One region of the Lysinibacillus irui genome, then DNA from elsewhere that is predicted to be linked to it. Evidence: predicted binding sites of a transcription regulator. Region 1 holds the regulator's gene; the other holds the start of a gene.
The links. The regulator LexA, encoded in region 1, represses DNA repair genes until DNA is damaged. The targets are predictions, from matches to a motif close to CGAACATATGTTCG.
Positions count from the first base shown of each region.

Region 1 (16,495 bases):
TTTAATAACCTAACAATGTTAGGAGGACTTGTTATTGAACAATACTTACATGGATAGGCGAACCATACGATTTGTATGGGCTCCTATTGGTTTAGGAGGTCAAAAAAATGGAAATGGCTTATACAATCTTTATATTTTTATTTGGGCTTGTCTTTGGCTCTTTTTATAATGTGGTAGGTTTACGTGTCCCACAGAAGGAATCGATTGTCCATCCTCCTTCACATTGTATCAACTGTAATAGACAATTAAAGATGATTGATTTAGTACCAGTATTGTCTTATGTGTTTTTAGGGGGGAAATGTCGAAGCTGTGGCTATACAATTTGTTGGATATACCCAGCAATAGAAATATGGACAGGTGTTTTGTTTGCCTTTGCTTATTGGCGGCTAGGTTGGGGCATAGAATTTATTGTAGCGCTTTTATTTATCTCCTTGTTCGTTATTATTATTGTTTCGGATTTAGCCTATATGCTCATCCCAGATAGGGTGCTTATATTCTTTTTACCATTCCTCGTTGTAGGTCGGGTACTATCGCCATTAACACCATGGTGGGATTGTCTTGTGGGTGCTGTCGTTGGTTTTGGCATACTATATGTTATTGCGGTTATATCGAATGGTGGCATGGGTGGAGGAGATATTAAATTATTCTTTTTAATTGGACTCGTTCTTGGCACAATCAATACACTGTTAACACTATTTCTGGCGGCAGTTATCGGTATGATTGTGGGGGTTATCATTTTGTTCAAGCGTAAGCAAGGAAGAAAAACACCCTTCCCCTTTGGTCCGTCTATCGCCTTAGCAGCGATCATTGTTTATTTTTATGGTGATTCATTAATCAATTGGTATTTAGGTTTTTGGTAATTGTCAATCTTCAAGTATATGGAGGGAAGCAAGTGAAACCGGTTATTGGCATTACAGCCTTTGTGGAGGATGATTTATCCGCTCATTTAAATGCTGCTTACAGTCAAAGTATTATTGAGGCGGGAGGAATTCCGCTTATTATTCCTTTAGGTGTTGAGGAGGATGCGGCTCAAATTTTAGCTCTTACAGATGGTTTATTGTTATCGGGTGGCTATGATGTGCATCCATTTCTATTCGGAGCAGAGCCATCACCAAAGCTAGGGAAAATTCATCCAGCGAGGGATACAGTTGAACTAGCTTTAATTGAAGCTGCTTTTATACGAAAAATGCCTATTTTCGGTATTTGTCGTGGAATCCAAATTTTAAATGTCGCATTAGGTGGTACTTTATATCAGGACATTGATAGTGACCATTTTAGTACGAAGTTGCTTAAACATGCACAGCAATCAGGTCGAGCTGTAGCTACTCATTATGTACAGATTATTGCAGATAATTTATTAGCAACTATTTTAGAACAAGAGAAAGTTGCTGTAAATTCATTTCATCATCAGGCTGTGAATGTTCTAGCAGAGAAATTAAAAGTAGCAGCGAAATCAAGCGATGGTATTATCGAAGCGGTAGTTCATGAAGATTTACCATTTTGCTTGGCAGTTCAGTGGCATCCTGAGGAAATGGCCATAGCAGGAGAAGAGAACGCTAAAAAATTATTTTCAGCATTTGTAGAGGCTAGCTTAAAGTTCAAAAAAGAAGCTTAGAAGGGCATAGAGTAAAGAATCCAATGCTAGTATGTGGATTCTTTTTTTGCGTAAAAAAGAGGATACATGCTCATAAGGAACATATAATCCTCGATACCTATTTTCGTAATTAATGCACACGACGGTAGAGACCAACAACTTGTCCTAAAATAGAAACTTGATCGACAATAATTGGCTCCATGGATGAATTTTCAGGCTGTAAACGGAAATGGTTTTTTTCTTTGAAAAAACGTTTTACAGTGGCTTCATCCTCAGCTGTCATAGCTACAACAATATCACCGTTATTGGCAGTTGCCTTTTGCTTCACAATGACTAAGTCCCCATCTAAAATTCCTGCTTCAATCATTGATTCCCCCATAATTTCAAGCATGAACAATTGATCTTCACTTGTGCCATACGTATCTGGTAGCGGGAAATACTCTTCAATGTTTTCAATAGCTGTAATAGGAGAACCGGCTGTAACCTTACCAACAAGTGGAACATGAATTACTTGTTGCTTTTGAATGGATTCTTCAGGCTCTAGAATTTCAATCGCACGTGGCTTTGTTGGATCTCGACGAATAAAGCCTTTTTGTTCTAATCGAGCTAGATGACCATGAACAGTGGAACTTGAAGCAAGTCCAACTGCTTCCCCGATTTCTCGTACTGATGGTGGATAGCCCTTAGCTCGTACCTCTTCTTTAATAAAAGCTAAAATATCCTCTTGTCTTTTTGAAACTTTTTTCATGAGTGCTCACCTCTTTTTTCTAATATCATTCTTCTTATTTGATAGTATAACAGAATGCGAACACGTATGCAAACATAGGTTCGAAAAGTGTTTGACAAAAACGTTTGTTCGCTTTATTATGAGAACATACATTCCGAACAAACATTCTAAAAAGGGGTTATGAACATGACATGGTTAAAGAAAAACACACATATTTCAATCTTGATGGGAGTTTGTCTACTATTTGCAGGATATCTTTACATTACTGATCCAGGACACGTTAGTTACGCTGAAATTCAAATCGAACACGGGGATAGCTTATGGTCGTTAGCAGAGCAATACCGTGGTAAAATGAGTACTGAAGATTGGATTAAGCTTGTGAAAACAGAAAATGAGCTAGCGGATATTAAAATTGTGGCAGGAAAATCTCTAGTCATTCCTGTAGTGAGTAATCATGCCGATCCCATCAATACCATTGAAATTGCGAGAAACGAACAATGATCAATAATCAACTGTCGGCTGTTGTCTATTGCCGTGTAAGTACTGAAAAGGAAACACAAAGCTCGTCTTTAGAGCGCCAACAAGAAGAGTTACTGCGCTATGCAAAAGAGCAAGGTTATGAGGTGAAGGGCGTTTTTAAGGATAAGCACAGCGGCTACGATGTAGAACGTGAGGGCTTACTTGAAATGCTTGATTTCATTAAAGAAAAGGGGATTAACGCCCTTTTTGTACAAGATGAAACACGTTTAGGACGTGGAAATGCAAGGATGGCTGTGTTGCATTTGTTACAAAAATCAGCAACAGATGTTTTCTCTATGCGTGATGCAGGACCGGTTCAACTAAACGAAATGGACACGATGCTGCTTGAGATTTTAGCGATAGTAGAGGAATACCAGCGTAGAATACATAATGCTAAAATACGTAGAGGTATGCGTCGTGCTGTAGAGAATGGCTTCCGTCCTGAAAATAATTTATCGAATCGAGGTAACCCGCATGGTCAGGAGCGTAAGGAACTACCTGTAGATGAAATTGTCAAGCTGCGTAAACGTGGATTTACCTTTGAAGAAATTTCTATAACGCTTAGAGGGTTAGGTTTTGAAGTTAGTAAAGCGACTGTCCATCGCAGATTTCAAGAACATCAAGAAAGATTAGCAGGAAAATGATATAGCCTGCTAATCTTTTTTTATCTTCTGTACTTCGCTATTAATAGGAAGATAAGCTTTCTATGCTTACGTTAGTAGGTAGTTTAAAAGGGTGTTCTTTATTAATTCGATCATAAAACATAATGCCGTTTAGATGGTCGATTTCATGTTGGACAACAATTGCACCATAGCCCTGTAACTGCACGATGATTTCTTGTCCATTAATGTTATAACCTTTAACCTTAATACGTTCATATCTTGGCACAAAACCATGGACTGGTCGATTAACAGATAAACACCCTTCTCCCTCTGGTAAATAAATCATATTTACAGAATGACTGATTATTTTAGGGTTGATCAACATCATTTCATAGTCATCAAAAAATATAGCAAACATTCGTTTATCTACGCCAATTTGGTTAGCTGATAGTCCACTTCCAGGTCGAAGCTTATATTTTTTTGCTAGATTTGGATCTTGGCTATTTTTTAAATATTGCAGCATTGATAATAATGTATGTTGGTCTTCTTTTGTCACAGGGATTGTCACTTCTTGTGTTTGTTTTCGTAATAATACGGAGTCCTCTTTTACGAAATCTTTCATAGTAATCATATAATTAGGATGAAATCTATTCATAGATAAACACCTCATCAATACGACTATTGAGGACTTTAGCAATTTTAAAAGCTAACTCAAGCGTCGGATCGTACTTATCATTTTCAATACAATTGATTGTTTGTCTGACAACCCCGCATTCCTTAGCAAGAGCAGCTTGTGTTATTCCTAATCTTTTTCTCAAAACTTTGATAATATTCTTCAGATTTACTCCTCCATTTTTGTCCGAAGTATTAGACATTATTATAGCGAAAATCTACAAGAGATGTCCAAGGAATTAGACATGTGGAGTGTTTTATTTTTCATACCAGTTGGCATTAAAATTTAGATTTAGCGCTTTCCCTAAATTAATACCGAATTGAATAAAGGCTCTACCACGTGCTGTAATGATATGGCCGTCTTGCACAAAGAGTTCGTCAGAATAATGTCGTAGATCAAAAATCCCTAACTGTCTTATTCCATCTAAAGGCAAACCAACCGTGTATTGTTTGTTTGCTAAAATTCCAGCCTTTGCTAATAAATAGGGGGAGCTAGAGATACTTGCGATAATGCCTTCTTTATCGTGGATTGCACGTATAAAATCGAATATTTCCTGTTCTTGTTGTAGGTAAGATATGTCCATGCATCCTGGCAATACAAGACTATCAATATCAGCTAAGTTCGCCTCGCTTATTAGAGAATCCACTACACAGCATAAACCCGATTCCCCGCGTATTGGTTCATTGTTTAAACCTAGGGTGATGATAGGTTTGCCACCTTGCATTAATATAGACAAGGCCACGCTTAATTCATATTCACTAAATTGAGGGTATAATAATACAGCCGTTTTCTTCATTCACACTCTCCTTTGTTCGTCCACTCTTCCTGCAAAATGGCGTAATAAAATTCATCCCACCAATCTTCACCATGCGGTATACATTTTTTAAAAAAACCTTCACGTCGCATACCTATCTTTTCCATGACCCTATATGAAGCGATATTTTCGGGCTGACATGTTGCAATTATTCTATGAAGCTTCATTTCGGTGAAGCCATAATCTAAAACAGCAAGCGCCGCTTCAGAAGCAAACCCATGGTTCTGATAAAGAGGATTTAAAACCCATCCGATTTCATAGGTATGTTCACCAAAGTATCGGTGAAAAACAATATGACCGATCACCAATTGTTGCTCTCTTAAAACAATGGCAAAATGTTTGGCTTGTACATCACTGTTTTCTATTATAAATTTTCGTACCTGTTCTTCATCGAAAACGCCTTCAGGCATGTAATGCATCACCGTTTTATCTGACAAATAACTATAAATAGCAGGAAAATCTTTTGCTTCAAAATTTCTGATAAGTAATCGTTGAGTTGTAATATTCACGTTCATTCCCCCAATATCTATCAATTTTTCCCTTTTACTATAGTTATACACCTCTAACATCTGGAAGTCATGTGAATAATAGCAAAGAGGTGTTATTAAGGGTTGGTATAACTGCATTTTAAGGGAAACCATGCTATACTTTGCATACTGAAGTCTTTAAGATAGGTATTGAAAGGTGTGTAACAATGTTATCAAAAGAAAAAATTAATCGAATTAATGAACTTTCTGCCAAAGCAAAAAGTGGACAATTAACAGAGGAAGAGGCAAAGGAGCGAACAGCGCTTCGTAAGGAGTACTTAGATACGTTCCGAGCAACAATGCGCGATACGATTGAAAATGTAAAAGTGGTGGATGTAGAAGGTAATGATGTCACACCAGAGAAGGTTAGACAAGCGAAAAAAAATAAATTTCTAAATTAATGTGACACAATTCAATAAAGTATGTATGAAAAACCAAATAGTATAACAAAAGCATTGTTTTCTACAGCAATGTTGACTAAACTGTAAAAGAACAATATATAGGACGAGAAAGGATGTCACAATATAATGACTCAACATGCGGATCTATTAGCAATTAATGCTATCCGAACTTTGTCAATCGACGCTATTGAAAAAGCAAATTCTGGTCACCCAGGTTTACCGATGGGGGCAGCGCCAATGGCTTATACGCTATGGACAAAACAATTACGCCATAATCCAGCCAATCCAAAATGGTATAACCGTGATCGTTTTGTACTGTCAGCTGGTCATGGTTCAATGCTTCTATACAGCTTACTTCATCTTGGAGGCTATGGTTTACCAATGGAAGAAATTCAAAATTTCCGCCAATGGGATTCATTAACACCAGGACATCCTGAATACGGTCATACAGTAGGTGTAGAGGCAACAACTGGTCCTCTTGGTCAAGGGATTGCTATGACTGTTGGTATGGCAATGGCTGAGCGTCATTTAGCGGCTACTTACAATAAACCAGGTCATGACATCGTTGACCACTACACATTTGCACTATGTGGTGATGGTGACTTAATGGAAGGTGTAGCTGCTGAAGCTATTTCATTAGCAGGCCACTTAAAACTTGAAAAATTAATCGTGCTTTACGATTCTAATGATATTTCTTTGGATGGTGACTTAGAAAAGTCATTCTCAGAAAACGTGCAAAAACGTTTTGAATCTTATGGTTGGAATTACTTAAAAGTAGCAGATGGTACAGATGTTGATGCGATTAATGCTGCCATTGAAGAAGCGAAAAAATCAACTGGCAAACCAACATTAATTGAAGTAAAAACGGTTATTGGTTTTGGTTCTCCAAATAAATCTGGTAAAGCAGATTCTCACGGTGCACCACTAGGTACAGATGAAGTTGTTTTAACGAAAGCTGCCTATGAGTGGGCTCACGAACCGTTCAAGATTCCTGCAGAAGTATATGATACATTTACTGCTGCTGCTGAAGTGCAAGGAGCACAACCAGAGGAAGCTTGGAATGCTAAATTTGCAGCATATAAAGAAGAATTCCCAGAGTTAGCAGCTCAATTTGAAAAAGCAATGAATGGTGAATTACCAGAGGATTTTGCTTCTGAATTACCAGTATATGAGGCAGGTAAATCAGTAGCAACGCGTTCTTCATCTGGTGATGCCATCAATGCCATCGCAAAGAAAACACCATCTTTCTTTGGGGGTTCAGCTGACCTTGCCGGCTCTAATAAAACAACAATGAAGGGCGCTGGTGACTTCTCAGCAGACGATTATGCAGGTCGCAACATCTGGTTCGGTGTTCGTGAATTTGCAATGGGTGCTGCTATGAACGGTATGGCACTTCACGGTGGTTTAAATGTATTTGGTGGTACGTTCTTCGTGTTCTCAGATTACGTTCGTCCAGCAGTGCGCCTATCTGCATTAATGGGTCTTCCTGTAACATATGTATTTACACATGACTCAATTGCGGTAGGGGAAGATGGTCCAACTCATGAACCAATCGAACACCTTGCATCATTACGTGCAATGCCAAATCTATCTGTTATTCGTCCTGCAGATGCAAACGAATCAGCAGTCGCTTGGGAACTTGCAGTAGCTTCTGAAAAAACACCAACAGTTTTAGTATTATCTCGTCAAAACTTACCAGTACTTGACGCTTCTATTGAAACAGTACGTGAAGGTGTGACAAAAGGTGCTTATACAGTGTCTCCTGCTACAAAAGAAGTTGCAGATGCGATTTTAATCGCAACAGGTTCAGAGGTTTCACTTGCTGTTGAAGCACAAAAAGCATTAAAAGCTGAAGGAATGGATGTAGCTGTTGTTTCAATGCCATCTATGGATCGCTTTGAAAAACAAGATGCAGCTTACAAAGAATCTGTTCTACCAAAAGCTGTGACAAAACGTCTTGCGATTGAAATGGGTGCATCATTCGGCTGGCATAAGTATACTGGCTTTGAAGGTGATGTGCTTGCTATCGATAAATTTGGCGCATCAGCACCAGGTGAAGTAGTAATGGAAAAATACGGCTTCACGGTAGAAAATGTCGTAGCAAAAGTAAAAGCATTATAAAAGAAACAATGAATACCGCAACACTCAGTGAGCTTCTTTCTCTGTGTTGCGGTTCTTTTCTTTTTTATAGCTTTTTAGTACCGTAATGTATAAAGCCAAGAATTGAGTGACTAGAATACCCATGAAAAGGATAAAATCCTTTGTACTACCACCAATTCCTAATTCATCTACGATAATGGCAGAAAACCAAAGAAGCTGACCAGAAACGATGACGGTTAAACTGGCAAAAATAGTACATAACCAAATGGGTGTTTTTTTGATGCAAACCATAATGAGTAGCAAAATAGAGAACAGAAAAATCACAAGAAAGATAGGATCAAGTAAGGAAAACACATTGTTTGTGACAAAGTTATGATAGGTAAAACGATGATCCATAAAAGATCCCTTTTTTACAAATATTAACGTATCTAATAAAAAAAGGTTCAATTTGGGAGTGGGGTAAAAAGAAGAGTGAGTAGTATATGATGTAATTGGTGCACGTCATCATGTAAGTGATCTACCAAAGTACCTCTAAAAGTATAAAAAACTGCATGCTAACATGCAGTCTTTTTATGTAGGAGGCTATTTAGCGAGCCCATTTTGAAAGGCGTAGACAACAGCTTGTGTGCGATCTTGCACTTCTAGCTTAGCCAAAATATTGCTTACATGCGTCTTTACCGTTTTTAAGGCGATATATAGCTCGTCGGCGATTTCCTGATTGGCTTTGCCCTGTGCCATCAGCAATAATACTTCCATTTCACGGTCAGTAAGTTGCTCGTAAAGGGGCGTATTATTACCGTGACGCATACGGTGCATCATTTTGGATGTTACCTCTGGCTCTAATACCGTTTCGCCACCTATTGTTTTACGGATAGCATCGGCAATTTGTTTTGCATTTGATGTTTTTAGAATATAACTCACTGCCCCAGCCTCTAAGGCAGGATAGACTTTATCATCATCTAAAAAACTAGTGACCATCATAATTTTTGCCTCAGGCCATGCCGCTAAAATTTCTGCTGTTGCCTCTGCTCCTGTCATGATCGGCATGACATTATCCATTAAAATTATATCAGGTCTAAGTTCAAGGGCACGTTCTACAGCCTCTTTGCCATTTTCAGCCTCTCCAACAACTGTAATATCCGGTTGTGCTGATAAATACGCTGAGACACCAATACGTACCATTTCATGATCATCCGCTATGAGCACTTGTATCATCGTCATTGATCTCCTCCTTATGCAGTGGAATTTTAACCTCCACTATCGTTCCTTCTCCAGGCACTGACACAATTTTATAAGTGCAACCAATTTCAACTGCCCGTTCTGCTATATTTTGTAAGCCATAGGAAGTGGATTTATCTGCCTCTACATCAAAGCCTAACCCATTATCTTGAATTCGTAAAATAGCTAAGTCGTCTCGTGCAACTAAAAGTAACTCCACTTCACTTGCCTTAGCATGACGAAGTGTATTGGAGAGCGCTTCCTGAGCAATACGGAATAAATGGTCTTCCTCTGCCTTGGTTAAGGCCATTTCCTCTAACTCATATTCAATATGAAAATAAACTTTTTGCTGAAGCTCAATAATCAATTCCTCTAAGCCTTGTGCCAATGTTTTATTGTGTAGCGCTACAGGTCGTAAATGCAGCAATAATGCACGCATTTCAAGCTGAGCTTGTTGAACAATTTTCTCCACTTGTTTTAAACTCGTAGCATTTTCGTCATTTTCAGTTAATGCGGAGAGCAACATGGAGGCAGCAAACAGTTGCTGTGACACGGAATCATGCAGTTCTCGAGCAAGTCGTTGGCGTTCAGCAATTATGCGCTCCTGAATAATTTTGTCATTAGCTTCCGCCCGTTCATTAGATAAACGCTGTAAGCTTTTACGCTGTGTATCAATTAATTCACTTGTTTGAATAAGTGCTTTTTTTAATGGCTTTGGTAAAGCTTGCTTTTTAGGAAAAATAAAATCTGGCTCGATTAATTGCTTCACGATACGTGTTGCTTGAGCTTCTCGTGCACGAGCAGTCATACTAATCCAGCTAGCAAACAGGAAGCTGAGTGCAAAAAGGCTAACAACAATGATTCCACCTAGAGGAAAATTATCGTAATTCTGTTGCCATAAAGGCTCCCATCTTTTTTCGTCTGGGTTTCCCCAAACAGCCACAAGCAGCCCAAATGTAGCACTCATTAAAATGAAAAATAAAGTAAACAATCTTGAGATAAAGGCAATCATTTGCGTAGCACCTCCAAATCTCCAAGCCATGTTGCGACATGAATAATCAAAATACGTTTTGCATCCTCAGGGTTGCCATCGGAGAAGCTAACACTTTCATTTAATATACGTTGTGGCCCTACATGTAAGCATGTAAGCTCACCAAATAATGTTGTATAGTGTAAACGGAAAGGGATTTCATATGGAATATAGATCTGAACTTTGCCGATACCTTGCCGAATCGTAATAAGACTAGTACCAGCAGGTAAAATGGTTTGTGTTGTATCAATAGTTATATCTCCTGCAAGGCGTTGAATTTGGACATCTTGCCATTTATACGCTTCCGTAGGAGCAGGTATTGTACCGATTAAGTCATTTTTAGTCGCAGGGAGTTTTTCAAATAGCTCTGCACCAACCACTTTTGGCTCGTTTTCTCGTTGTAAGTATTGATAGAGCATATATAAGAGCATGATTACAATGAATAAACGTAAGCTCCACATAGTAAACAGAGCAACCGCAATAAAGAAAATTCCTGTCCATTTGAAAAAACGTACTTTTTTGGAAAAACTTAAATAGAGAAGTACTGCCCCAATCAATAAACAGAAGGCGCCACCATTATTAAAAATAGTGAGCTCTACAAAAACGAGTAAAAAGAAGCATAGTACCCAAAATGTGAGCTTATTAGTTGTGAAATTTTGCAAGAGGGTCACCCTTCCTTCTACTAATAGTATAAGAGAGGGAATGGGTCCCTCTAATTTAAAACGTGAAAGAATGCGCCTTATAAAGTTGGCGCATTGCTTTCATTATATCATGTTATTTATTTTCAATTAGCAGTGGTGAGCTTTCTTCGGCTGCTTTTTTTTCTAATTCTGCCAATCTTGCCTCAAAAGTTGTAACCTCATGATCTTTGTCGATTTGGTAAGCTAATTTATCAATATAGGCTTCTAAATCTTCAAAATTTGTTTTATTGTTTTTGGCAATCATACCGTCCATTTGATGATGAGCACGTGTTACGTTTTCTTTCCCCATCAACTGTAATTGACGTACTTTCATGTCTTTAATTTTATGTTTCATTGTTTCGAATTTGCGCTCAAGCTCGAAGTATTCTCGTGTACTCGCCTCAATACTTGCTTGTAATGTATGGTTTCGCGCTGTGTAAGCTGTTACTTCATCTGTTGCGAAATCAATTAAATCTTGCTCTCCGCTAGTTGTTGCTAACGCCAATTGAGATTCACGTTTTGCGAGTAATTCAGCGTTCTCTTTAAATTCTTGCTCCAATTTTTCCTTTAATTGCCCTTGACGTTCTAATAATTTACCTGTTTGTTCTGTTTGTTTTTCTGCCTCGCGAATGTACTGGTTTAACATCGCAATTGGATTTTTTTGTTCCTTTTTATCAAATAGGTGATGTATGTCCGCCTCTACTGTATATCTAAAACGTTGAAATAAATTCATGTAAATTCGCTCCTTTTATTTTGTTAGATTTGACCATTCTTTTTCAAAGTTTGTAAATGGATCTTCTTCTTTTTTCCCTTCAATTGTAGGGATTTTTACATCTTCGCCATTCCATTTTTTATAGATGACGTAGATAATAGCGATTGCTGCAAGACCGATCATGGCTGGAATGTTAGAAACTGCAGATAGGACTCCGATTAGACCAACCGTAAACCAGAAAATTTTCCCGAATGTGGATTTGCTAGCGATGTAGAAATGCATGCCCAGTGCTACAAATAATCCGGAGAATAGTAAGCCTGCAAGTGGTCCGATTAAGGCAAGTGCAACACATGCTGCGATGACGCCTCCAGTTAATAAAAGAAATTTTCTCATTTGTTTTAGCTCCTTTCGTTTGTACCTTTATGTTACCTATTTGCATGATTGTCTAAAACGGACTCGAAATTGATTTTGTACTAGGTCTTGAGGCGGAGCTTCTTCTAAGCAGCAGTAATAGAGGGGATTTCGGAGTGTTTTACGACTTACTTTTACTATTTTTGATAACTATTCATCGATTTCTAATGCGAATTTTAGCTTTTGTCATAAAGTCATTTTTAGAACCGAAACTAGAATTTTTTCGACAAAAATAGAAGATAGATCCTTCCTTCGTTTGACAAATTAACAAGAGTGGATGAGCTATACTTATGGAAAAGAAACGAGCGAAGGAGGATTTCTGTTGAGAACCTATTCTATATATAAAATAAAAGAAGAGCATTTAACGTTTATTTTTGGCAGAGAGCGTAAGTTGTTGGAAATGATGCAAGGCTGTGAAGACGCCAATGAGAAATCCTTAAAAGAGCTTGCCTATATATGCGAATCCGTTCGTTTTGAAGAAATTGCAGCAATGTTGGAGCATCAACTTGATTCTAAATATGCCCATTTAGAAAGAGCTCGCAATGCTTTGTTTTTAGAACATCCTATAAAAGGCAAAATGGCTATTTATTTAGTCGATCGTAAAATTTGCGTTTATTGCGAAGGTTCGCGAATGCTAGATTTAGATCTATTTCAAATGCTTGCTAAAATGAGTGAACGGTTTATTGCTTTTAATAAACAGGATAATGAGTGTGGGTGGTTAAAGCCGATGAAGTATACAATGCACTAGGAAAATTCACTACAATATATAGTAACATGCTATCATTTGGTGTATAATGGAGCGTGGAGAGTTTTTCTCGGTATATTGTAGTGGAGGAGGTTGGTTGTATGCCTACATGGGGCTGGATTATTATCGTAATTATCGCATTAGCAGCGGGCGCGGCACTTGGTTTCTATTTCGCTCGTCAAGCTATGATGAAATATTTAAAAGAAAACCCACCTATTAATGAGCAAATGATTCGAATGATGATGGCACAAATGGGTCGTACGCCGTCTGAAAAGCAAGTACGTCAAATGATGGCACAAATGAATAAATTCCAAAAGTAATCGGAATTTTTAAGGAGCAGCTAGTTTCAGTAACTGGTTGCTTTTTTCGTGGGTTCAAAAAGAAGGGATTATCTCAAAAGTAAATTGAGATAATCCCTTCTTTTTGTTTAAGAAATGTTTAATAATGGAGCAGCTATACATTTTTTATCTCAAATATTCAACACTTCTATTATTTCATGAAGGACAAAAAAGCGGATATCGAAAACCCCTTGAAATGGGAGGAACATATTATCAGATTGTTATTCTCTTTAAAAATATAAAATTTCATGCAATTTAAAATATTTACACTTATTTTTGGGAAACTAGCTATAATAGGTAGTATTGATAGAAAAGGAGCTGTTAGAAATGGAACGTGAAAAGACAAATGTAGAAAGTTTTGATCTGGATCATACGAAAGTAAAAGCACCGTATGTTCGTTTAGCAGGTGTTAAAACTGGGAAAAATGGCGATGAAGTGTACAAATACGATATACGCTTTAAACAGCCCAATAAAGAGCACATGGAAATGCCAGCCTTACATTCTTTAGAGCATTTATCAGCTGATATTATCCGCAATTACTCTGATCATATTGTTGATTTCAGTCCAATGGGTTGCCAAACAGGCTTCTATGTATCACTTATTAATCACAATGATTATGAAGATTTATTATCTATTTTGGAAAAAACCTTTACAGATGTGACGAAAGCAACAGCAGTGCCTGCATGCAATGAGGTGCAATGTGGATGGGCGGCGAGCCATAGCTTGGAAGGGGCACAAGCCTTAGCGAAAGAATTTTTAGCAAAACGTGATGAATGGCATATCGTTTTTGCGGAATAAAATAACTTAAAAACCTTGCGTGATTTTTAATCAGCAAGGTTTTTATATTGCTAAAAATGGAAAGGTATGACGTTGGAGGAGGAAGAATCTCGATTTATTTTTTGGTAAATAAAACTTTCTAAAAAATCATGAATTAAATCTTCATATTCATCCATATTTTCATTAAAGGACTGTGCATGTGCACCTGTATCAAAGAGTTTTAATTTTTTTGGACCTACTTTTTTATTGTATAAATCAAGTGACATAGAGGCTGGAATAAATGTATCTGGAATACTATGGATAAAAAGTATTGGCTTTTCAATATGGGTAACTGCTTCAGCAGGTGTGACACTTTTAAAAGAGTAGCCATCTCTTAGGCGAACGAAGAAATCGGCAAAACGGATGGGTATAATGGAACCGTATTTAAATTCTGTTTTGGCGATTTGCTTGAGAAGCATCGAAAAGTCAGAGAACGCACAATCGGAAATGTAAAAATCAGCACCATCTTCTACTGTCCCAGCATACAGTAGCATAGTTGCAGCACCCATGGATTCACCATGAATACCAAGAATAGCATCCTCACCAATCATCGCCTTGACTGTTTTCACAACCGCATCCAGATCGTTTTTCTCATAATAGCCGTAACTCGTAGTTTTGCCTCCAGATTCACCGTGGCGACGGTGGTCAAAAATAACTGAATTATAGCCAAGTCTTTCAAATAATCGCGCGTATTTTACGGAATTTATTTTATTTTCCGTAACACCATGACAAATGATAATGGTGTTATTGGTTTCCAAAGGTTGAAACATAATGCCGCGAATGGTGTAACCATTTGGAGAATCAATATTGAGTTCACACTTCAAATTATTATTATACCAAGCTTCGTCAAAGCGCTTAGCTGTCGTTTCACGTTCGCGAACAAATTCAGGATCTTTTTGCTGTATATACATTAATTTATTGGAAAGCGCGAAGCCGAACAAACCTGTTGCAGCCGCGGCTAGCGTTGTCGTAATACCAGAAAATAAAAGCATCTTCTTTTTCATCTAAAACACCTCCACATGCTATTTCTTATTTGTAATGTTCCCAACTAAGATTGTTTAAAACACGTCAACATTTTACAATAACTTTGGCAAAACTGCGATTATTTCTATTATCGAAAATCGTCAAAACATTTGTTAAAATATACATATCTGCTAGTAGCATATGCATGCAGTGTTGATTTTTGAACGGGGAAAAGGGGAGAATGGACATGACAAATGAGGTAGTAATCGTGAGTGCTGTGCGTACAGCTATAGGCTCATTTCAAGGGACATTGAAAGACGTACCAGCAACAACTTTAGGTAGTATTGTCATTAAAGAAGCATTAGCTCGTGCAGGTGTAGCAAAAGAGCAGGTCGATGAGGTGATTATGGGGAACGTCTTATCAGCAGGACTTGGGCAGAACCCAGCGCGGCAGGCAGCGATAAAGGCTGGTTTACCACATGAAGTGTCAGCTTTAACCATCAATAAAGTATGTGGATCTGGTTTAAAGGCTGTTCATTTAGCAACACAGGCCATTTTAGCAGGAGATGCTGATATTATTGTTGCAGGTGGCTTTGAAAATATGAGTCAAGCGCCTTATGTCTTAAAAAATGCACGAGAAGGCTTCCGTATGGGAGATCAAAAGGTAGTCGATACAATGATTCATGATGGCTTGTGGTGTGCGTTTAATGATTATCATATGGGAATTACAGCAGAAAACCTATGTGATATGTACGAGATTTCACGAGAAGAGCAGGATGATTTCGCAGCTCGCTCACAGCAACGTGCAGAGGCCGCAATTTCTGCAGGCAAGTTTGAAGATGAGATTGTCGCTGTAGAGATTCCTCAGCGCAAAGGTGAGCCTATTCTTTTCGAAAAGGATGAGTTTCCTCGAGCAGGTGTGACAGCAGATTCTCTTGCAAAGTTACGTCCAGCATTTAAAAAAGATGGATCAGTAACAGCAGCGAATGCATCAGGCATTAACGATGGTGCCGCAGCCGTTGTTGTGATGTCAAAGGAAAAGGCACAAGAGCTCGGTATTCAACCAATGGCCATCATATCTGCTAATGCCAGCGCAGGAGTCGATCCAGCCATTATGGGAACAGGTCCTGTCAAAGCAGTGCAAAAAGCGCTAAAAAAGGCAGGGGCAACATTAGATGATGTGGATTTAATTGAAGCAAATGAAGCATTTGCAGCACAATCGATTGCTGTAGATCGTGAATTAAGCTTTAATCATGATAAACTAAATGTTAACGGGGGTGCGATTGCTCTTGGTCACCCAATCGGTGCAAGTGGTGCTCGAATTTTAGTGACGCTGTTACATGAGATGGAAAAGCGTGATGCAAAAACGGGCTTAGCCACATTATGTATTGGTGGTGGACAAGGCGTAGCAACTGTTGTCAAGCGCCCTTAATGTCAATAAGTAGGTGAATGGAATGGGAAAGAAACGAAAACAACAGCAACATGCAGCTAATAGCATGACAGCAAGCTTACCAAAGCAAGAAGCTGTAACATTAGCAGACCAACTAGGTGGCGATGTACTTGCAAAATTAAAAGCTGCGAAGCAAGATTTAACTGCTAAAGAGCAAGCGGCAGAAGAAGAACGC
Region 1 covers NZ_CP113527.1:1,207,091-1,223,585, forward strand. The annotation lists gene OU989_RS05685 (prepilin peptidase) at 108-860, shown strand; gene OU989_RS05690 (gamma-glutamyl-gamma-aminobutyrate hydrolase family protein) at 893-1,615, shown strand; gene lexA (transcriptional repressor LexA) at 1,725-2,342, opposite strand; gene yneA (cell division suppressor protein YneA) at 2,508-2,822, shown strand; gene OU989_RS05705 (YneB family resolvase-like protein) at 2,819-3,484, shown strand; gene def (peptide deformylase) at 3,525-4,097, opposite strand; gene OU989_RS05715 (helix-turn-helix transcriptional regulator) at 4,090-4,281, opposite strand; gene OU989_RS05720 (DJ-1/PfpI family protein) at 4,372-4,911, opposite strand; gene OU989_RS05725 (GNAT family N-acetyltransferase) at 4,908-5,438, opposite strand; gene OU989_RS05730 (DUF896 domain-containing protein) at 5,624-5,857, shown strand; gene tkt (transketolase) at 5,984-7,978, shown strand; gene OU989_RS05740 (hypothetical protein) at 8,003-8,353, opposite strand; gene OU989_RS05745 (response regulator transcription factor) at 8,540-9,172, opposite strand; gene OU989_RS05750 (sensor histidine kinase) at 9,147-10,187, opposite strand; gene liaF (cell wall-active antibiotics response protein LiaF) at 10,184-10,867, opposite strand; gene OU989_RS05760 (PspA/IM30 family protein) at 10,980-11,618, opposite strand; gene OU989_RS05765 (lmo0954 family membrane protein) at 11,634-11,990, opposite strand; gene sirA (sporulation inhibitor of replication protein SirA) at 12,331-12,756, shown strand; gene OU989_RS05775 (YneF family protein) at 12,855-13,073, shown strand; gene OU989_RS05780 (S-ribosylhomocysteine lyase) at 13,419-13,889, shown strand; gene OU989_RS05785 (alpha/beta hydrolase) at 13,940-14,911, opposite strand; gene OU989_RS05790 (acetyl-CoA C-acetyltransferase) at 15,118-16,302, shown strand; gene OU989_RS05795 (YqkE family protein) at 16,325-16,495, shown strand, end outside.

Region 2 (15,843 bases), on a different replicon from region 1:
ACATTGTAAATACTGGTGAGTCTAATTTAGCGATGAACCCAAAAACAGTTCAACAAGTTGCTTCTACTAATGTGGCTAAACATCAAGATCCAGGTTTCAATGCTAAAAAAGTGAATCCAGATGCTTATGTTTATCATAATGTTTCAGGGGCTGATACACGAACAAGCTCCGATAGAGCAGCTGATAAAGTCCATGGTGTTAGTAAAATTTCGAATGTATGGAAATCGAAAGCGCAAAATCAAGCTAAATCTCAGCGTGTTAAGAAAATCGTCTAGTAAAGGGGGAACAAAATGTGAAAACTTGTGTGCGATTGCTACTTGTCTTTCTCATCTTGATCCCTTCTTTATTCCAAAATGTTTCATTAGCCTATGCAAATAACGATGAAGAAGACTCCAAAAAAGCTTGTGTAGGAGCATTAAAGGATAAAGAAACGACGGATAAAGTGGATGATTTTAGAGATGAACGAGCAACGTTAACTGAAGAATATAGCTTAGATTTAGCTCAATTAGCATTTAATGCAGTTAACTTGAACACCCTTAATCAATTAATTTTTGGCAATCCATATTGTATATGGTATGAGAGTGAAGAAGAAGAGCCTGCCTTAACTTTTGGTTTATTTCCTACATCGATAAAAGAAAAAGTTATTGATCCAGTTTTCAACATCATTACATTTCTTTTTGCTTTAGTTTTGTGCTTAAGCATTTTGATAAGCGGTCTTAAGATGATGTATTCGTTTACCTTTGCTAAACGCTTTAATATCGGTGAAGAACTTTTTATGTACTTTTTAGCCGCAGTATTACTTATAACATATTGGACAAGCGTCGATTATATTTTTATTTTTAATCACGCAATTGTCTCTTCAGTTGTGGAAGTTCTTGAAGGACAAGGGATGAAGCTAGGTAGTTTAAGTATACTTGCCACCCAAGATGAATTTCACTTTAGTGACATTCTAGTCTTATTTGCAGAGTGGGTTATGTTACTGTTTCTAAATTTAGTATACATGTACCGGCTATTTCTTATAACGGTTCTTTTACTAATAGGTGGTTTAGTAATTGTTGGATTAATCTTTGAAAAAACAAGAAAATACTTTGGTATGTGGTTGATAGATTTCCTTGGTGCTGTTTTTATGCAAAGTATCCATGCAATTTATTTTGCTGTATTTATGATGTTTATCAATCTAAACTCAATAAGCATTGTTTTTAAAATGATTCTATTATTCTTGTTTTTACCTTTAAGTTCAATGTTGCTAAGTATTATGGGAATGTCAACTGCTACAATGACCACACGTACTGCTCAATCAATGGTTAACACAGCAGCTATGGCTTTAAGAGCAAGGAAAATGTATAAAGGTAAGCCAGGTTTTGGGCAACAACCCGGCGGTAAGACGGCCATTTCAGCTTTGGCAGAAGGTTCAAACTCTAGTTCTTTTAGTAAATTTAAGGCAGGTGCTCAACTTTCAGGAGCGGTTCTTGGCAGTACAGCTGGAATGGTAATTGGTCCAGGGGGGTCTTCATTAGGTGCTTCATTAGGATCTGGTTTAGTAGGTAGTACCCTTCAGGCTCCAAGAAATATTGCAGCAGGTGTAAAAGGGGTCATGGATACACGAGGTAAAGTAAAGAACAACTCTTTAAATCTAAACAATATTTCTGATAAGCGACAGTACTTTGGATCAATGGGCGAATCTATCGGAACTATGGTAGGAAAAGGGCAAATAGGTAGACAAATAGGATATCGATTAAGTGGTGTAAGTAAAGATAGAATTTTAGGTTCTACAGAGCTTGGGGGATTAGGGTCCGTTACCCTTAGTGATATAGCTACAAAGTACCCTGAAGCAAAAATTCAATTTCAACAAACAAATGAAGGCAGCGGTTTTTACTTAGATGATAATGGAGATATGAAGTTAATCTCTCCAATTGGTGAAGCTGATACTAGATTAAAAGATGGTATGACACGTACTGTGGATTATATACCTACAGATTCTATAAACAAAATTGAAGTAGGTAATTCCTTGCCAAATACTCAAATGTATTCTCAAGTAAGTGATGCAATGTTAGCAGACAAAAGTGGAAACTCATTTGTTGATAGTGGTTTTGATTCTGGTCTGTTTCGCCCAGAGCAACACTGTAATGTAGGGCAAATGCCTTCACCTATTAAACCATTAGAAACAAATTCACCATTTGATTCTAGTATTTCACCTGAAAAGGATGGTGAGGTAAATTGAGTAAATCAGATAATAACAATAGTAGTACAGATGTAGGTAAAGGCGCGATTACGAACCCCTTAAAAGCAGGAAAGAAAGGTCTTGGTCTTTTACGTGGGGCTCGAAAGCTTGGAATGTTTGCAAAACTTCTAAAATCAATAATTTCAAAAGTATTGATGAGCTGTATCAAGTGGCTCCTTGGAGTTCTGGGACCATATGTACTAATAGTAATAATTTTAATCATCTTATTACTTTTAGTTCTACAAAGTGTTGCAAGTTTTGATTTATTCCAAAAAGCATCTACCCGTTCAGAGACAGAAGTTGTTTTTGATAATGCTGTAAAAGAGGTATTCGAACTAAGGTTAGAAGCTGGACCAGCTGAAATTAGAGATAGACTAAGGAGTACTCAATCAGAATATCCTTATCCACCTGTCTCTGAGTCTTGGTTAATACTAGTAGGTGAAATGCTTAAACAAAGTATTGCTATTCCAACAATTCATCATTATTTCAAAAACATCGAAAATGAGAACTATAAAGCTTGGCATGAGAAATATAAAGATTACTCTGCTGATAGCAAAGAATTATTACTAAAAAAGTTCATCGAAATAATAGATAAGGAAATGGCTTATTATTTTGAAGGCTCCCCTAACTATAAGCCAATTTTTGTGGAAGGTTCTTCTCCTATCGATGAGTTTGTAAAAATTACTACTACCACTACTTGTACTCATACAGATGAAGATGGTAATACAACGACAACTGTGTCAGGACCAACTACTACCAAAGAAAATGTATCTCATGAAGTGATTGACGAAGTTCAAATGGGTTACTTAAAAGCAAAAATACCATATAAAGAACTTCACACTATTACTGACAGTACCTCATCTAGCGGTGATTGCGTAAGTGATATAACAACAGAATTGAAATTATGGGTTATTGATGATGGATCTCCACCGAGCGTAGAATTAATTCCTGAAGAACTAGTGCGTATCTTAACTTCAACAGCAAAAGAAGGGGATTATACAAGATTAGTTCAAGTGCAGGACTTAGAGTACTCTATAGATTTAGGACAAGAGATAGACGAGAAGTTCCCTAAACCAGATATTGATTATGAAGGGCTTAAAAAATGCTACTTTAAGCACAAGTCCATAGATCCTTGTATTGATGAGTTTGTTTTGGGTGGAACACTCGGAGATTATGGAGGTTTATTAGAAGGTTGGTATCCAACAGAGTTTGAAGATATTTATAAAAAGGCTGCAGATGCATGTGGGATCGATTGGTTTATTCTAGCAGCAGTACATGGGAAAGAATCAACATTTAGTAGTAACCCTGTAGCTTCTGATCCATCTTTAGGTTCTCGCAATAAAGAAGGTAAACTCGTTGGTGCTGTTGGGCATTTCCAATTTATGCCATTGACTTGGCTTGGATGGGCAGCCGCAAGAGACTACCCTACGACATCAGCAGGTAATATTCTAGTTGATGATCTTACATTTATAACTGTTCCAGCAAATATCAAAAAGTATGGTGGAAGAGGTATGGACGGTAATAATGATGGAGTTGCGAGCCCATGGGATTTAATAGATGCGGCAACCACTGCAGCATGTTACTTAAAAACTATTGGTTATCAAAAAGGAAGTGAAACAGCCATTAAAAATGCTTTAGCAAGATATAATGGTGGGAATAAAGCTTGGCAAAGTAGTGAAGCCCAAAAATATGCACAAGATGTATATAATAACGGAAAACAATATGAATTAGGTAACGCTTCAGCACCAATCTCTGTTGCTCCTGGTGATACTACATATCCAACTACCGGTAGGATTACATCACCATATGGAGGACGTGATGATGGCTTCCACTATGGGCTTGACATTGGTGCAGGTGGAAGAACAAACGTACCTATTGTTACTATTGCAGATGGTGTTGTGTCATATGTCGGACCTCTAAGTACTTATGGAAATATTGTAAGGGTAAAACATGTAATTGGTGGCAAAGATGTAGAGTCTTTATATGCTCATTTAGCTTCATACAAAGTTAAGGTAGGACAAACTGTTAAAAAAGGACAACAGATTGGTATTATGGGTGAAACGGGAAGGGCATTTGGTGTACATTTGCACTTCGAAATTCACGAACCAAAATTTGTTAGGCAAGCAACAAATCCTCGAAATCCGATAAAATGGATTCCAACACCACCATTAAAATAGAAGGTGTATAACATGCGGGAAATAAAAGAGGCAATTTGGTTAGCAATAAGAGAGAATATTATTAAGAAGACATGGTTTAAAGTACTTTCAGTTTTACTTGTTTTATTAGTAGGTTTTGTTATTTACAAGGCCTACTTTACACCTGAAATAACGAAAGGTGAAATTGGAAATAAAACCATTTGGAAAGACTTTGAATTACAAACTGAAGAGTTTGAAAAAAAATCAAAGACACTGGATGGAGTCAAGGAAATTGAAAATACAGTTCCCACTATAGATGGAAGCAAAATAGAAAGTGTTATTAATTATTTCTTCTTTACTGCAAACACCAACAATGCAGACTTATTCATTTCAACGCTAAATCCTGAATTGTTAAACAAGGATTTTCCAGAATTGAATTTACAAGAGAAATTTAGAAAAATAGATGAGTCGATGAATAGAATCTCAAGAAATGGACAAATCGAAAAAATTGAAGTAATTAGAAGTTTGTGGGTAATGGAATCAAAAGCAGTTCGAGTGGTCCTTGATATTTACTATAAAGACTTAAAAAAACCAGTACGCATAAATTTAATTGTTAAAAAGATAGAACAGTCACATAATCATTCAGACAATGAAAAAGAAAATGATTTACCTTATATCCACTCTTCAGTATGGGATATTATAGAATTGATTGAAGACAAGTAGGTGAATTATGCTAGATCGCATTGATGCAACAGAGCCTTTACTAATAGGAGTTTACTACATCCAATTAATTTTTATATTTATATGCGGTGTCGGATTTTTATTTGGAATCTTTATGTTCATATATGCTTTTAAGAATCCTCATAAACGTAGACTAGCCTATGTATTAACTGTATTTATGCCAATCGGATTGTTAGCTGTAATCCATGGACCGGTTCTACTCCTGTATTATGTATTTAAACAACCTGCTACACCAGATGCAGAACTTGGTTTGATGCTTTTTGTTCCATCGCTTGAAATTGCTGGAACAAAACTATATGAAGGTATTGTTCGAGTTACACAACCTTTATTAGTAGCAGTTTTCATAATTGGAGTAGCAGTTTTACATCATGCCAGCAGTATACCAGGTAGAAAGCGTATAGGTTATGGGATATTCTTAGGCGTTCCGCTTCTCTGGTGTTTAATGAAGGTTGGCCCATCAATAATTAAAGTACTGACTTCTTAAAATAAGGTTATTCCCTAAATATGGGGAATAACCTTATTTTTGAAATAATTGTAGCAGTAAATGTATATTTCTGCTACAATTATTTCATGAACTTAATATATGAACCCAATCAACTGATTTATTACATGGTATTTGTAACGAGATATAAAAGGAATATATTTGAGGATCGTGAAGCTGCTGAACTAGTAAAACAGTCATTGCGAAATATCCAAGAGAACGGGATCATGAAAGTTGAGATTGAGGAAATTGGAAGGTGTTATATAAGTTTAAAGTGCATAGGTGATCCTTCTAAAAGCCCTAATCAAATTGTCTCTTATTTAAAAAGAAGGTGCTATCAAGCGATGCTTGAAAAGATGCCTCATCTAAATTCACTCTGGTCTAGAGACGTAATTATTAGTACATCTCCAATTTCTAATACAATTATCATTGAACTTCTACAAACTTTAAAAAGGAGGGGTTAGAAATATGAAAACCTACGCAGAGATTGCAGAACAATTAAGAATGCCCTTTCCTCCTGGGACAGTTAAAGTAAGTAACGACGGAAAACGAGGTCATATTCCTGTCCAAGTTTATATGTCTCGTTTAGAAGAAGTTGCTGAATCACAATGGCATTGGAGAATAATTGGTGACCCTGTATTTAATTTTGAAAAATATTTCGTAGTTGTTAAAGGTGAAATAACACTTGTAGATGCAATAAGGCAGGGAATAGGGATAGCTAAAATTACAAAAAATGAAACTACATCGATTAAAAATGCTCTTATGACTGCTGAGTCAGAAGCTTTTAGAGATGCTTGTGATAAGTTTAAAATGGGATGGTATGATTTAGCGCAATACAGAGATTGGTCGTCAAATCCTGGAATAATGCAATCGAATGATGTACCTCCGTTTACTGAAAGCATAGTAATTGAAGGTTTTGATCCTAATGTACACAGTGTAATGCCATCAGAGGGTAGAAGTTGTATAAAATGCAAGAAACCTTTATCTCAAAATGAGGAACTACTATTGAGCATAAACGGGATTAAGTTTGCTTATTGCAAGGAACATGTACCTCAGCAGCTAGTAAAGAATCGAACGGAGATATAAATAGATTGTGTTTGAACTAACTACAAATATGTAATCTGAATGGTCTTATTTTATTAATCTAAGAAGAAGGTGTTGAATATTCGCCAAATTATATATACATGTTCATTATGTAATTATTTTGATTCTAATCAATCTAAATGCATGAGCTCTAATAAAGAAACATATCCTCAAAATTCAACAGATGCAATGGCCTGTAAATCAGAGGGTCTATTTGTTAGAAATATTAACGTACAATACAGTTATTATAACTACGTAGAGCAGCCGACTTTTTCTTCAGAGCCACTAGAAGATTTATCAAGGTTACCAAAAGATAAGAATGGTATCCCTCTTTTTGTCTTTACAAAGAGAGGGGTTGAACGAGCAGTACCAGCATACCCTGGTCTTGAACTTGTGAGCCATCATTTATTTGGAGTGAAAAAGGAGTTTACTTTTCAAGGTCAAAGGGAGCTTATCTATGATATAGGCGTTAACTTAGCGGGTAAAGTATGTGAAGGTCTTGGAATCAAGTTACTTGTGCTAGATAATGAGAGAGGTATACAAGGTAAAGAAGAATTAAGAAAACCATACCTTGTTTATGGAAGATAAGCCATGGACAATAATGAATATCGAACTATGTTAATTGTAAAAGCATATGAATTTTCTGAATGTGTCCCCACGGTAGCAAAGCAATGTGAAGATTGGACACTAATCACAACTAATGGTGATTTTGAACTTAGGCATAAAAATAAGATTGTCTTATCTATTTCTAATAAGAATACTAATTTATCTTCAAACATTAATTCATTCAATAGACTTCCCTTTTTTGTTGAACAATGGTTTGTAAATTGTTGTGACTAAATCATCTAATGATAAAGTGTAAATTTTCTAAAGTAATTAAATAATTGACTATAGACAATATATGATATAAGTAATATAATTACATTAACTAAAGATAACGAACGATATAAAGGAAGAACCTTTAACGTCTAGGAAACTAAACGTTTGAGGTTCTTTTTTTTTATTCTAAGGAGGATAACTAATTGGAGAAAAGAGCTTTTAAAGTGGTTGGTGTTCAACTAATTCCAAAAAAGACTGTCGGTAAATTACCTATGATGCAACAAATTGCGGATAAAAATCTACAACAATCCAATCAATTAATTGAAAAACTTGTAAGGCCGGTAAATAAAGATTTCGAGGAGCAATTAAGATATGAAGAGAGTAAAAGCAAATCCACTAGAAAGTTTATGATTATCGGGTTAATGGATTTCCAACCTAAAGGCGAAACAGCTGGAAAAATAGTTTTTAATCCTAATTTGCATACAAGTCTAAACGTTATGAGTGAATTACAATCACTCGTTAGGACTATTCACTAGGAACTGATCATGAAAAAAGCTAAAGTGTATTTTACTATTCCTTGTCGCAATAAAATCTGGTTGTTTAGAAGTTTATTACTGGGGAAGGCATCTATATTTTTAATAGAGATTTACATTTTATCCCTATTAAAACTAGGTTATTTAGTTTCTACAGTAATTATATTTTTAACATTCTTTTTACTGAAATTTGTTCCAATGCCTTATAAAGATACTATTGATGTTTACTTTGATCGTTTAATTTATAAATCAAAGTATAAGGAAATTGAACTGAACTTTAGTGATATTGCATTTATCGATCAGGATGTTGTAGATGAACAAAAAAGCCACTCATATTACAAAAGTATTGAATTCTTAGATGAATCTATGAATTCATTATTATTTATTGATGGAAGCGGTTATGCATATGATGACTTAGTTGTTTTATGTAACCGAATTTGTACTATAAATCAAGAGTATCTCCCCTTCAAAAAAAGTTCTAGCAATCCTTTAGAAATTAACTTTAATGAAAATGAGATAGTCTAGAAAAGCGGGTGATTAGATGAATATTGTTACAATAATTGGAGTAAGTGTTTTAGGATTAATTACAATTCTAAGTGCTTTTCATGGTTATAAAGCATATCGGGGACATAAATTACGCCAATTTGAAGATTATTCAGAAGAGGCTTCAATTTTGAAGGCGTTAGATAATGAGGATTTAAATGTTGAAGATAGCTCTTTTAGTAAAATTGTTAGTTCAATGAATAGTAGTAAAAGTAGTGAGGAAATAACGAATCAACAATCAACTAATGTTATGAAGAGTGCTGTAGATGAATTTAGTAAAATGGATAATGAGAGTAAAAATATCAAAAGCACTCAAAGCCCAGGTTCTCAAAGTTCTCTAAGAAGTGCTGCTATTGCATTTAATAAGAGAGAGAATGATAGAGTAAAAGGCGGAAGTACTGATATATGGAGTCCAACAACTAGTCATCTATTTACTTCAACAGTGAGTATGGATAATAACAATCGATGTGATGAAAGCTCTGTTTTTGATACTGGGAATTCTAGCTTTGGAAGTAGTTTTTCATCATCTAATGATAGCAGTTTTTCTGGAGATACTGGCGGTGGGGGATGTGACTAATTCACAGAAGAAGAGTATATTAAGGAAGCAGCTGATCAGAAATACAAAGAAATTATAAAAAATAGGAAATAAAAGTTAGACCAGTTTAGTTTTGATATGCTCCCTATTAGGTAGACAGATGAAAAAATAAAATCTGTTTATCTAAGGGGAGTATTTTTTATGGGGCGAAGCAAACATTCACTCGAGTTGAAACTATATATCCTTCAATTGTTCGAAGAAGGTCACTATTCTATCAATGAATTGTGTGAAAGGTTTTCAATAGATCATCAAACTTTTCATAGATGGAAAATGAAATTTGAGGCAGGTGGACGTGAAGGATTACAAGAAGCTACTTCATGTAAGTTCTATTCAAAAGAGTTAAAATTAGCGGCTGTGGAGGACTACATTCAACGAAATTATTCACAGATGGAGGTGTTGGCGAAATACGAGATTAGCAGTACCTCCGTTTTAAAAAGCTGGGTAAAAAAGTATACTAGTCATAGTGAAATAAAAGATTCAGGTAAAGGAATGAGTCAAGCTATGACCGAAGGAAGAAAGACAACTTTTGAAGAACGTATTGAGATTGTCGAGTACTGTTTGAAGCACCAGAAAAATTATCAGTTGGCAGCGCATACCTATGGTGTTTCGTATCAACAGGTATATCAATGGACGAAGAAATTTGAAACGAATGGTGAAGAGGGATTACGTGATCGTCGTGGTCGCACAAAAGATGAAGTCGAATTAACCGTTGAGGAGAAATTGAAATTAGAGATTCAACGTATTGAACGTGAAAATGAACGTTTACGTGCAGAAAATTTATTTTTAAAAAAGTTAGAGGAAATCGAAAGGAGGCATCGTTAAGCCAAATACGTCTACAGCAACGCTATTTAGCGATTCAAGATTTACATCGAGAGGAAGAACTTTCGATTCTTTTACTATGTGAAATAGCTGATGTTTCGCGTGCAGCTTACTATAAGTGGTTAAGTCGCAAGCCTTCTAACAGAGAAGTTGAAAATGAAGCCATTTTAAAGGACATTCATCTCCTTTACCAACAAGTAGATGGTATTTACGGCTATCGTCGTACAACGTTGACAATCAATCGTCAGCGAAAAGAAAATAATCAAACGATGGTTAACGAAAAGCGTATTTATCGTTTAATGCAGATTAGTGGATTGAAGTCTGTTATTCGTAGAAAGCGCAAGCCTTATCGTAAATCCCCAGCACATCATGTGGCGGAGAACGTATTAAATAGAGCATTTACATCGAAAAAGCCCAATGAAAAATGGTGTACAGATGTCACAGAGTTTAAGTATGGAAACGGGAAAAAAGCTTATTTAAGTGCAATTATCGATTTATATGATGGTTCAATTGTGAGTTATGTGTTAGGTCATTCGAATAATAATTCCCTTGTTTTCAAAACAATCAAATCAGCTATTCAATCATTACAATCAGGCGAACAGCCATTAATACATAGTGATCGAGGTTTTCAATATACATCGAAGGAATTTAAGCGAATTGTGGATACAGCCAATATGACACAGAGTATGTCCCGTGTTGGTCGATGTATTGATAACGGACCAATTGAATCATTTTGGGGCACATTGAAGTGTGAGAAGTATTATTTACATAAGTACGATTCATATGAAGAGTTAAAACTAGCGATTGATGAGTATATTCATTTTTATAATTACTATCGTTATCAGAAACGATTAAACGGCTTGAGTCCGTTAGAATTCAGGACTCAAGCCGCTTAATACATTTTTTATTATTTCCACTGTCTACTTGACGGGGTGCAGTTCATTTGTAGGCTGGCCTAACTTTTTTAAATTGAATAAGAATAGTATAATTTCTTTCAGAACTAAGTTATTTATCTAACTCATTTATCAGTAATTTTTCTACTTGTGTTTTTAAAGCTTGATTAGCATAACGAAGTATTACATCATTGCCAGCAGTTGCGATTTGAACATCACTAAAGTATTCATCCACGGGATGCCAACCTACTACTCGTATACGAAGTTGAGCAAGTTGCCGTTTATGGTTAAATAAATCTTGTCTTAGATCCTTTAACAAAGTATCCATCAATGGCTGAAAAACCTTTTTCATCTTAAATTGTTCTATTTTCATATAATCAATCTGCAAAGATTTCACTGCTAAATCTAACAATAAATATTGGGTCTTCGGATTATATAGTGGAATTACTATTTTAAATGCTTGATAAAAATCACATCAAAAATCGGATTATATAGTGGAATAATGGATTAATTAAACTATACTATAATCAGAATCTTTTAAAAAAGAACTTGAAAAACATTTTAAATCGAATTACCTTATCTAAGAAAGGAGGATTAAAATATGAAAATAACTATTGAAGAATTACCTGAATCAAGGATTGCTTATTTCCGAAATGTTGGGGAGTATGGTGAAAAGCAAAACAAAGAATTAATGGAGAATTTTAAAAAGTGGGCAAAATCGAATGGTGTATTTGATAATTCTACAATTTTAGGCATACCGCAAGATAACCCAGAGAGTACTCCTAAAGAGGAATGTCGTTATGATGTTTGCGTTGTTATAAATAAAGATTTTAATGTGGAAAAACCAGCTCATGTTGGTGAATTTTCTGGTGGGAAATACGCTGTTTTCTTGCTTGACCATACAAAAGAGGCAGTCAGTGAATTTTGGGTCAATATTTTTTCTGAGATAGAAAGAAATAATCTATCAATAAGAGAACAACCAATTATAGAAAGATATACTTCACAAATGATTGATAATCATTTGTGTGAAATATTAGTTCCTATACAGTAACGAAGCAGGGACATTTCCTACCTTCTGTTTAAAGGATGAACAACATGACAGACCTACTATGTATTTCAGATCTAACTGCAATTGAACCACCACAAGAAAATGACACCGATATGATGTTTAAAGTTGAAGCAGTCGAGCCACCTGAACGTTGTCCTGAATGTGGTTTTGACAAGTTATACAAACACAGTTCAAGAAAGCAACTAATTATGGATTTGCCCATTCGTTTAAAGCGAGTGGGCTTACAATTGAACCGCAGACGATACAAGTGTCGTGAATGCGGATCTACCTTCTGGGAACGCCTAATATCCGTTGATGAAAAGCGTAGTATGACCAAAAGGCTTTTAAAGTCCATTCAAGAGCAATCCATGTCTAAGACCTTTGTAGAAGTCGCAGAAAGCGTTGGTGTTGACGAGAAAACTGTTAGGAACGTCTTTAAGGATTATGTGGCACTCAAAGAACGTGAATACCAGTTTGAGACTCCTAAATGGCTTGGGATAGACGAGATACATATTATTCGTAAACCTCGGCTTGTATTAACTAATGTTGAACGCAGAACTATCTATGACATAAAGCCTAATCGTAACAAGGAAACAGTCATCCAACGTCTTTCAGAAATCAGTGACAGGACTTATATTGAGTACGTCACAATGGATATGTGGAAGCCTTACAAAGACGCAGTGAACACTGTCCTTCCACACGCTAAAGTTGTCGTAGATAAGTTCCATGTAGTTAGAATGGCTAATCAAACCTTAGATAACGTCAGAAAGTCTTTGAAAGCCCAAATGAGCCAAAAAGAAAGACGTACCCTTATGCGTGAAAGGTTTATCCTTCTAAAGCGTAAACACGATCTAAATGAACGTGAATTATTCCTCTTAGAGACTTGGTTAGGTAATCTTCCTGCTTTGAAAGAAGCCTATGAACTCAAAGAAGAGTTTTACTGGATTTGGGATACTCCTGATCCAGATGAAGGTCTACTTCGTTATAGTCAATGGAGACACCGTTGTATGTCCAGTAACTATAAAGACGCTTATAAAGACCTTGTGAGAGCCGTAGACAACTGGCAAGAAGAAATATTTAACTACTTTGATAAAAGGCTCACTAACGCTTATACGGAGTCAATTAATAGCATTATTAGGCAGGTAGAGCGAATGGGTAGAGGTTACTCTTTTGATGCCTTACGAGCCAAAATCCTGTTCAATGAGAAGCTCCATAAGAAACGTAAACCACGATTTAATTCAAGTGCTTTTAACAAAGCTATGTTATACGATACTTTCAATTGGTTTGAAGTGACTGATCACGACATTACAGACAACTTTGGTGTCGATTTTTCCACACTTATTAAGAATTTGGAGAAGGGTGATTTATAAGCCCTTTTCCACCATAAAATCCGAATACCCTAAATATTTATGAAGCAGTTGCCTCTCATCGGGTTTAATCATAAAACTCATTATCCAATTGCGCTGAATAAATGTCTTTTAATGGTATGATTTTTGTTTTTAGTAGACCCTCAAGAATAAGTTCGTTTGTATTATTATTTATTGAATTAATAATTCCTACCCATTGGATGATTTTACCTTCAGTCCAAACGTTTAATTTAACCTGTTTTCGCTGATTAAAAGCTAGATCAATTGTTTGTTGTAATTCTTCTAGTTCCCACTCGGAAAGTTCTCTCTGTGTTGCACATTCCTCCTGCTTCCATTCCCTAAGAAACTTTAAATGTTCAGGTAACATCATTGAACCCCATTTAATATTGCCTCTGTCTTTAATCATCTAATCACTCCTATGCCACAATGAACGAACGTCTGTTTGATATAATTTTACGTACGAATGTTCTGTATAGCAAGTGGAATTTTTCCCCTGTTTCACAATTCAGAAAAATCGAATAATTGAAAATCAACCATCTTATTTTTACTTTTCGGAATTACACAAAGAAAAATAATACTCGAAAAAATATGAAAACATATTAATCAACCACTAAAAACGTTCCTTTTCAGTGGTTGATATTGATGGTATAATTGGAATAGTAAATATTACTTATTAATATAAAATAATCAAAATAAACAATATTTAAACATTACAATTGGAGAGTTGCTATATGAATGATCTAATTAAGAAAAATCAGATATTCGGATACTGGAAAGTTTTGGGGGAATCTGAAGATAATCCACTTCCTGACGAATTTAAGTATTATAGATGTCGTTGTACTTGTGGTAATGAGAAAGATGTGAGAGCGGAATCACTAATTAATAAATTATCAACCTCTTGTGGATGTAGAAGACAGAAACGACGTAAAGAGTTTAATGTTGGCACAAAATTTGGAAGTTGGGAAATAGTTAATTCTATATTTAATAGTAATAAAAATGATATGTACTATTATTGCGAATGTAAGAACTGTGGTGCTGAGATAGAAGGTTTCCATTCCCAATTGTATAAACTTATGAAAAATATTTGTTCGTGTAATCTGGGTTCTGAGGGATTTAAGAAGGGTTGTAGATATGGAAACTGGTCTATTGTTGGACCAGGGAGTAAGGGCGCAAAAAAATCTGGTGATAGGTATTACCTTTGTAGATGTGATTGTGGAACAGAACGTGAAGTTGTAGATAGTAGTTTAAGGAAAATGTTATCTACCTCCTGTGGATGTTCAAGAGTAAATTCTCAGAAAAAGGTAGTATCTCTTATAGGTTGGATCCAACCTCTTCAATTTTCTGGGGATATTACTGGTAATTGGAGAGTTATTCGAAAGGACAATGACAAAAAGATATATGAATGTATAAACTGTGCAATTAAATTAGAAGTTAAATTAGGTACAACACATAAAAAATGTCCTATATGTTCACATTCAAAAGATATTGATAAAGAGAAAATGATGCAAACTATAATTGAAGAACAAAACTTAAGTGGAATTGAAATTGATAAATTATTTTTTGTTTTTTGTATAATAACAGAAAAAGGCCACATGAAGTATATATTATCTGATGGAGCAAATGAATTTGAAGGTAACTTAAACTTAGCAAGAAAGAGAAAAGGTCATCCGCTGAAAAACAGTCCTATAATAACAAGTAAAATATCGCAGGTAATTGATGAACTAAAACTAAACTATGATGAAAAATATATTGTTGAGCATAAGAATGACTTGCATCCTTTATTAAAAGATATGGATGAATGGGATTTAACGAAGATCTTACTTCAAGGATACTTTGTTGAAAATAACATATATAAATAGGAAGAAACTCTAGTTAAAAGAGAAATATATCTAATAGAATATATAATCGATAACAAAAATAAATTTTTAGTTAGGAGGGCTCTAATGAAATCAACAGGTATAGTAAGAAAATTAGATGATTTAGGACGAGTAGTTATTCCAAAGGAGTTGAGAAGAACCTTTGCTATTAATATAGGGGATGCACTAGAGGTTTTTACTGATGATGATAAAATCATTTTAAAAAAATACGAAGCGAATATGGAATGCTTTGTAACAGGCGATATTTCCGATGAAAATTTTTTATTACAAGGAGGGAAATTAGTGGTAAGTGAAGAAGGGGCAAAAATATTAATAGCTGAGATTGAAAAATTGGCAAGAAAATAAGGTAACTATTTTATAAAACAATTCGAGCGCTAATGGTTAGCAGCAATAGAGTATGGTTAAATAGAATAGTAAAAAATGATATTAATAGGAGGTTCTTAGTGTATTTCTAAAGACCATAAAGACCTTTAAAGGAAAAGAAACAGAGTGGCAACTATCAAGAAGTTAATTTGATAAACAAGAGGAGAAAATATGAAATTTACTATCTTAAATTTGATTACATTCTTAGCGATCTGTGTTATTTTTTCATTGGTTATAGCTCATATTAGGGATGTTATTGTATTGAAAGTAATATTGGGCCTTGTAACGGGTGTAGCAGCAATGTTATCGATTTGGGTAGTCAAAT
Region 2 covers NZ_CP113528.1:209,818-225,660, forward strand. The annotation lists gene OU989_RS23485 (hypothetical protein) at 1-275, shown strand, start outside; gene OU989_RS23490 (hypothetical protein) at 293-2,221, shown strand; gene OU989_RS23495 (peptidoglycan DD-metalloendopeptidase family protein) at 2,218-4,398, shown strand; gene OU989_RS23500 (hypothetical protein) at 4,411-5,079, shown strand; gene OU989_RS23505 (hypothetical protein) at 5,087-5,581, shown strand; gene OU989_RS23780 (transposase) at 5,668-6,042, shown strand; gene OU989_RS23510 (hypothetical protein) at 6,047-6,664, shown strand; gene OU989_RS23515 (hypothetical protein) at 6,737-7,249, shown strand; gene OU989_RS23520 (hypothetical protein) at 7,684-8,016, shown strand; gene OU989_RS23525 (hypothetical protein) at 8,026-8,538, shown strand; gene OU989_RS23530 (hypothetical protein) at 8,555-9,133, shown strand; one part of gene OU989_RS23535 (IS3 family transposase) at 9,293-9,935, shown strand; one part of gene OU989_RS23535 (IS3 family transposase) at 9,935-10,866, shown strand; gene OU989_RS23540 (YhjD family protein) at 10,976-11,236, opposite strand; gene OU989_RS23545 (AraC family transcriptional regulator) at 11,465-11,914, shown strand; gene OU989_RS23550 (ISL3 family transposase) at 11,959-13,281, shown strand; gene OU989_RS23555 (YolD-like family protein) at 13,346-13,684, opposite strand; gene OU989_RS23560 (hypothetical protein) at 14,010-15,137, shown strand; gene OU989_RS23565 (AbrB/MazE/SpoVT family DNA-binding domain-containing protein) at 15,222-15,500, shown strand.
Region 2: OU989_RS23555 (YolD-like family protein) is a predicted target of LexA. The motif match lies at 13,710-13,723, and genes of this name have one in related genera.